DNA from 3 places in the Corallincola spongiicola genome. Region 1 is predicted to be linked to each of the others. Evidence: riboswitches for the same ligand, from Rfam matches in the RefSeq annotation. Region 1 holds a riboswitch; each other region holds the start of a gene.

Region 1 (2,269 bases):
ATACCGCTCCAGACAGTGCTAGCCCCGCGCCGGCAACAAAGGCCAAAATGACCCGAGGTAAGCGAATATCGATAACGATACGCTGTTTGATCGCGCTGACATCACAACTGCCCCCCAAATGATGGCACAGAGCATGCCACACATCTGCTGCATCGATCTGGGCAGCGCCGAAGCTGGCTGCGAACAGCGGTGTTGCTAATGCAAATAGCAGTAGCGCCATTATTACCAACCAGCGAAAGGCGGGCCGTTGCCATAACTGCTCAGGCATGGTCACCTCCCGGTGGCTTATTGTTTGCGGTTAAGTAGCCATAGTGGTAGGTGATGCGCGGGTGACCATGGTCCGGGTGTTGATCGATACTGCTGCAGACTCCAAATACCTCACCGAGCATACGTTCGGTTAATATTTCGTCAGGGGTTCCTTGGCCAATCAGTTTGCCCTGATCGATCAACAACAGCTGATCACAAAAGGCGCTGGCCAAATTCAGATCGTGGATAGATGCGATCACGGTGATGCCCAAGTGTTTGGCTAGCTCCAATACCTGAATTTGATAACGCACATCGAGATGATTGGTTGGTTCGTCCATCAGCAGCAGCTTAGGACGCTGCACGATAGCGCGGGCGATCAGCGCGCGCTGTTTCTCGCCCCCAGACAGATGTTCAAAGGGCTGCTGTGCTAATGCCGTTAAACCCACCTGCTCAATGGCATCATCGACCAGTTGCAGATCATGGTGACTATCCAATGCAAATGCGGCTTTATGGGGAGTTAACCCCATCCGTACCACATCACGCAATCGTAAGCCGAAGTTACCGGTGGTTTCTTGCAGTACGACAGCCACTTGCTGCGCAACGGTGCGCGCCGAGTGCTGCCATAAATTCTGACCGTTAAGGCGTACTTGACCGCTGGAAGGCTTATTTACTCTATATAGACATCGTAGCAAGCTGGATTTGCCTGCGCCATTTGGCCCGATCAAGCCAACAAATGTGCCGCGGCTAATCTGGAAATCTATCTGTTGCAGAATATCGCGACCATCAGCTTGCCAGCCAAGGGCGTCCACCTGCACCAGCGGTTGCTCTTGATTGGCCATCAGTGGTATCGCCTGTCATGCTGAGGTCGATACAGATGTTTAGCTTGGATATGCGCCACATTGCTTCCATTATTGAGCGCGGATTTTTAGGCGGGTTGACCGGAATTGAAAGCTATAGATCTGGTTCCGGTAAACACTGCCCTGAGTAACCCGCTCAGGTGTTATCACGCTATTGCGTGATACAAGGTTCAGTTTTAACGGATGGCAGGTCTCCTGGCTCACAGCTTCTGACTGCACGCCTTCCCAACCCTTGTAGGTCAGTGGCGAGTGTGCAGCGTTCTGTTTACAGTTGCGGGTACAGCCGCGGTTTTGCACCGCGTTCCCTTTTAAGCCTGTATGGCACCATCGTTACCGCTGTGGTTATCGATCGCTTACTTAACCACAACGAATTGGTGGCGAGATTATCCGGCATATTGCTGGAGACAACAAGTTATTAACAGGTATGAACCGTGTGCTGACTCAGTGTTGCCACTGTAAGCCAACGACAGCGCCATTCTCATAATATCCGGTACGCACCGGATGCAATGGTTTAGCGGCCAGGCCTTGTAACAAAATAGCCAAAACCGAACCATGGGTGACGACAACAATGGCTTGATCCACATGAGGCTTGACGATTTCAGCGAGAGTATTTTGGCTACGTTGCCAGACCTCTCTGACACTTTCGCCGCCGAGCGGAGCAGCATCGGGAGAGCCATCCACATGCAGATTACATAGTGCTAACTGATGATGATCCATATCGGTCAGCTGCATCCCTTGCAGTGGGCCAAAATGGCGCTCTCTGAGTCCGCTGAGCGTGGTCAAGGGCAGTTTATGTTGCGCAGCTATGCATTGAGCGGTATGACTGCAGCGGGCTAAGTCACTGCTATACACTGCAGCTAAACAGGTGGTTTGCAGCAGCTCAGCAGCTTGTTTTGCTTGCTGTTTGCCGCGCTGAGTCAAGGGGCTGTCTAAGTGACCTTGCAGTCGATGTGTTTGGTTCCATGTTGTCTCACCGTGCCGCACCAAGTAGATATCTGTCGTTGCCATGAGTAAGCACTGACCCCCTGTCAGGTATTTGGTAACAGCATCCACGCCAGCCAAGCACTCATACTGATGCTTGCTACTATCGTAGACAAAAGCACAGCGGCTGCCACTTCAGCTTCGCTTTGCTGATGCTGGTGGGCGAAGGCGTAAGCATTGACTCC
Region 2 (2,269 bases), 310 kb from region 1:
GCCGTTTGGAAGTGCTTAAAGAATGGAATACAACCGGTATGATTAGCCTCCCCCCCTCGGATAGATGAACCGAGCGCGCGAATACGTCCGGCATTAATACCAATACCCGCACGCTGACTGACATAGCGCACAATCGCAGAGGTGGTGGCGTTAATGGAATCCAGCGAATCACCGCATTCAATCAACACGCAAGAGCTGAACTGGCGAGTTGGCGTACGCACGCCCGCCATAATCGGCGTTGGCAAAGAGATTTTGAACGTAGACACCGCATCATAAAAGCGACGGACATAATCCAGACGAATGGACCTGTCGTAGTTAGCAAACAAACACGCACCGATCAGCAGATAGAGAAACTGCGGGCTTTCGTAGAACTCTCCTTTCACCCTGTCCTGAACCAGGTATTTACCTTCCAGCTGCTTCACGGCAGCGTAAGCAAAGTCCAAGTCCCGTTGGTGGTCGATAAAACCATCCATCAGGGCGAACTCTTCCATGCTGTAATCCGTTAGTAGCTGGGCATCGTAACGTTGCAGATCCACCAACCGACCCACGTGCTGGTATAGCGAAGGCGGCGTGTATTGGCCATAGGCTTTTTTACGCAGATGAAAGATGTTCAGCCGGGCAGCCAGATATTGATAATCAGGAGTCTCTTCCGAGATCAGATCCGCCGCAGACTTAATCAATGTTTCATGAATATCTGACGTGGTAATTCCGTCGTGAAATTGCAGATGTGCTCTAAGCTCGACTTGAGATACAGAGACAGTATCAAGCCCTTCTGCCGCCCAGGTGAGTACCTTATGGATCTTATCCAGATCGAGCGGTTCATGGCGGCCATCACGTTTGGCAATTGAGATATTTTTGTTATTCACCTTGTCGAACTCCGTAGCGACAAGGCAGGGGAAGGTATGACGCCAGCCATGCTAGCGTTCAGGCGAACAGCCGGGCATGGTCGAGCCACACACCGGATCACCCCGCCCGATGTTTGACGAATCAGTTAATTGGTGCGAAAAACACACCGCGACGGCAGGTCTCCTGGCTTGTGCGTCTTCGCCTTGACTCGCCTTCCCGGAATCTCATTCCAGTGGCTATTGAGCGTGGCTCTGCACTTACAGTTGCGGGGGCAGCTGCGGAATTATTAGCGGAAAAAACACCACTAATTCACCGCATTCCCTATTAATCCGTGGGCATTCTATTGAAGACGCCCTTGGGAACCGTTCGGCACATATAGTGGTTCAAGAATTGATTTACGTCAACATATAGTGTTTAAAAGGTGATTTGATATACAGAAGTTAAATAAAAAATGAGCATTACAAATGCAAAAATTAGATTTGCTCAATGCTCTCCATTCGGAGAGCATCAACTCACGCTAGGTGTTGACCCCAATATCCCCGGCGGCGCAAGGTTTACAGGGTAACCTTCAAAAACTAATCTTTCTTACCCGTGATAGCGCGGAATACGCCACCAATGGCAACTAAAGCCAGCCACCAAAACTTTTTCAACAGCAGCAAAAAACCGGCAATAGCACCCGTTTTTGCCGCCAGTTTGCCGGCAACAAGCGCACCTAAGCCATAAGCTGCTACCTCATCATAGGAGGGGTCAAAATCTTCGTAACGATGACCATCAACGAAGTTCACCATCGCCAGTACGCTATCTAAACTGCCATTGATCTGATCAAGTTGGTTCATACCAGCAACAAAATTCATCTCCAGCACGCCTTTGCGACCTAAGCTGCGGATGCTGTAGTTCAGGGTATGATTGGGATCGTGGTCAAACTCCAGCTCTTTCGCCCAATAGAGTTGATGACGACTTTTGTCGTAGTAAGGCCGAGCAGCCCAACCGACTAAATCAATTGAGCCATAACCTGCTGCTTCGCGCTCACCGCTCTCTGACCGGGTATCCGCCTGCATCTCTTCTAACAGTTCGTCATAATCAATGTTGTAGGCATCTTCATCAGAAACGTAACCATCTTCTTCAAATGAGATGACAACCGCCCAGGAATCCTCGTCCAGCGGAGTCTGCCCAGCAGGCAACAACATCCCCAAAGCGCCAGTGCCTGGCGGGTTTCCCCAAGCCTCGCTGAGCACACGCTCGGCGTCTTGCGGATCGAGATAATAGAAATCATCCGACACATGAAGTCGAGCCATGCTGCCCGGCAACAGAATCTCGCCGGTTTGCGGATCCAGCGATGATAAGAACTCCGAAGACCATGCCAGATAAGCCTGATCTTCAGCACTCAACATCTCATCTTGAGCAAGCAAAGTGCAGGGTAAAA
Region 3 (2,269 bases), 160 kb from region 1:
CACGCCGTCCTCTTCATACTGACCTAAGAAACTACGGCAGCCCATCGGTGTCTTAAAGGATCCCGTGACTTGCACCACTTGCTCGTAGTTCAAAATATCTGGATACATGCGCTTCGAGGCACACTCTAAGGCCAACTGTTTGATCCCGTAGTTGGGATCTTGCGGGCTGCGGTTAAGGCCCTCTTTAATGACAAACACCAGTTTCGGAAAGACGGCGGTTTTGCGATTACGGCCTAATCCGGCAATACGATTCTGCAGAATGGAACGTTGGATCAGTTTGGCTTGCCAGCTTTCACCCAAACCAAAACCGAAGGTCACAAACGGCGTTTGGCCATTGGCGGTGTGCAGTGTATTCACCTCATATTCCAATGACTGAAAGGCGTCATGACACTCTTTTTCAGTTTGCGCTTGGGCGAACGATTCGGCATCCGATACCTGCCACTCGGCAGCTGTCGCCAAGTGCTTCTCGTAGCTGGTGGTGACATATGGTGCCAGTACCTCATCGATACGATTGACCGTGGTGCCGCCATAGATATGGCTTGCTACTTGGGCGATGATCTGTGCGGTAACCGCCGTGGCTGTGGCAATCGATTTTGGCGTATCGATCTCCGCGTTACCCATCTTAAAGCCTTGCTCTAACATCCCTTTTAGATCAATCAGCATGCAGTTAAACATCGGAAAAAACGGCGCGTAATCCAGGTCATGGTAGTGCAACTCTCCCCGGTCGTGGCCGCTCACCACATCCTTTGGCAGAATATGACGACGGGAGTAATGCTTGGCGACGATACCCGCCAACAGATCACGCTGGGTGGGGATCACCTTGCTGTCTTTATTGGCGTTTTCATTCAGCAGATTCAGGTCGCTCTGCTCCATTAAGCCGCGTATTTCCTGATTCAGGTGGCTGGCTTTTTCTCGGGCCAGATCGCGGTCGTGACGGTACTCAATGTAAGCGCGGGCCACTGCTTTTTGCTCGCTGGCCATCAAGCTGTCTTCCACAGCTTGTTGGATCTCGTCGATATGCAAGTCGGAAAGCGGTGCTAATTGACTCGCTACCTGCTCGGTGATCTGCTCAGCTATTTTTGCCGAACGAATGCCGACCACTTCGCAAGCGCTTTGTATCGCCAACTGGATCCGTTTGGGGTTGAAAGGGGCGCGACTGCCATCCCGTTTAATCACGACCTGCTGCATGTTCATCTCCTGAACTTATTATTCTGTACTGTTTAGATTGATGTAGGGCGATGGTAAGCGAGGGCAAATAGTCACAGCATGATAAGTAGGCGAACATCAGCTAACGCTGACCATATCGCCCAATAATTCATGTTGCACTGGTGCACCCCGCCCAGCATGGCATTGGTGATTGCGGCAGGTCTCCTGGCTTCTGGTATTGAGTAAACTGCCGCCTTCCCAGCGCTAAGCCAGTGGCTTTGCCCATTAGATATGGACAGAAGATGCAGCGTACCAACCAGATACAGTTACGGGGGTAGCTCCGGTTTCTCACCGGATTCCCTATTGTCCCCATGCTTGCGCATGTGTGTGGACCACAATCTGCATATATAGTGGCAGCAAAAAAGCTGAGGCACTAGATGTGGTGTTTGGTGAACTAAGGTTTCATTGATCGAAGGCAAGTTTTTGGATGGGTGAAACCAAGGAATCATTTAAAATGTGATGCTGCCAATGGATCCCGACGGTGATGGCAAGAAAATCTATTTCAATATGCGCTTCCCGGGCCAGTATTATGACTATGAAAGTGGGCTGCACTATAACTACTTCCGGGATTACGACCCTGAAACTGGGCGCTACATTCAGTCTGATCCCATTGGCCTGAATGGTGGATTGAATACCTATGGGTATGTTGGGAGGAATCCTACGGGGTTTGTTGATCCGTTGGGGTTGCTTGTATGGAGCCAAAGTTATGGTGGTAGCATAGTGAAAAATGGTACCACCTTGTCTGGCAGCATAACTTTAGTTATTGATCATACTGGAAAATTTATGGTCTTGACTACGCCAGAATATGGGTTTTCTACGCTTAGAAATGGAGTGTTTACCCGAATAGTCGACGTTATGCCATATACAACCGTAGTCGATCTACTCGACAAAGGTATCTCTTTGTCATTGTCAAAAGGAGTATTCAAGCTGTCTATTACGTCGCCTGGCGTAGACTCCTGCTTAACTATGGGTGAATATGATTATTATTTTGGTACTGAAACAGATGTTCCAAAATGTTCTATGAGATTGGTCTCGGCGTGGGTTTAGGGAAGAGGTCAATATA

What was found. Region 1 has a riboswitch for cobalamin ahead of EXY25_RS08600 (ABC transporter ATP-binding protein). Riboswitches for the same ligand answer to the same signal wherever they lie in the genome.
Region 2: linked by a shared signal. The riboswitch ahead of nrdA (class 1a ribonucleoside-diphosphate reductase subunit alpha) and the one ahead of EXY25_RS08600 (ABC transporter ATP-binding protein) in region 1 are both predicted to bind cobalamin.
Region 3: linked by a shared signal. The riboswitch ahead of nrdD (anaerobic ribonucleoside-triphosphate reductase) and the one ahead of EXY25_RS08600 (ABC transporter ATP-binding protein) in region 1 are both predicted to bind cobalamin.

The regions. Positions count from the first base shown of each region.
Region 1 is NZ_SHLY01000002.1:663,707-665,975, forward strand. Features, by position in the region: gene EXY25_RS08595 (FecCD family ABC transporter permease) at 1-268, opposite strand, end outside; gene EXY25_RS08600 (ABC transporter ATP-binding protein) at 261-1,085, opposite strand; cobalamin riboswitch at 1,272-1,447, opposite strand; gene EXY25_RS08605 (histidine phosphatase family protein) at 1,545-2,111, opposite strand; gene EXY25_RS08610 (AEC family transporter) at 2,132-2,269, opposite strand, start outside.
Region 2 is NZ_SHLY01000002.1:350,754-353,022, reverse strand. Features, by position in the region: gene nrdA (class 1a ribonucleoside-diphosphate reductase subunit alpha) at 1-866, opposite strand, end outside; cobalamin riboswitch at 1,003-1,229, opposite strand; gene EXY25_RS07305 (DUF2167 domain-containing protein) at 1,422-2,269, opposite strand, start outside.
Region 3 is NZ_SHLY01000002.1:827,493-829,761, forward strand. Features, by position in the region: gene nrdD (anaerobic ribonucleoside-triphosphate reductase) at 1-1,188, opposite strand, end outside; cobalamin riboswitch at 1,345-1,558, opposite strand; gene EXY25_RS18810 (RHS repeat-associated core domain-containing protein) at 1,666-2,253, shown strand.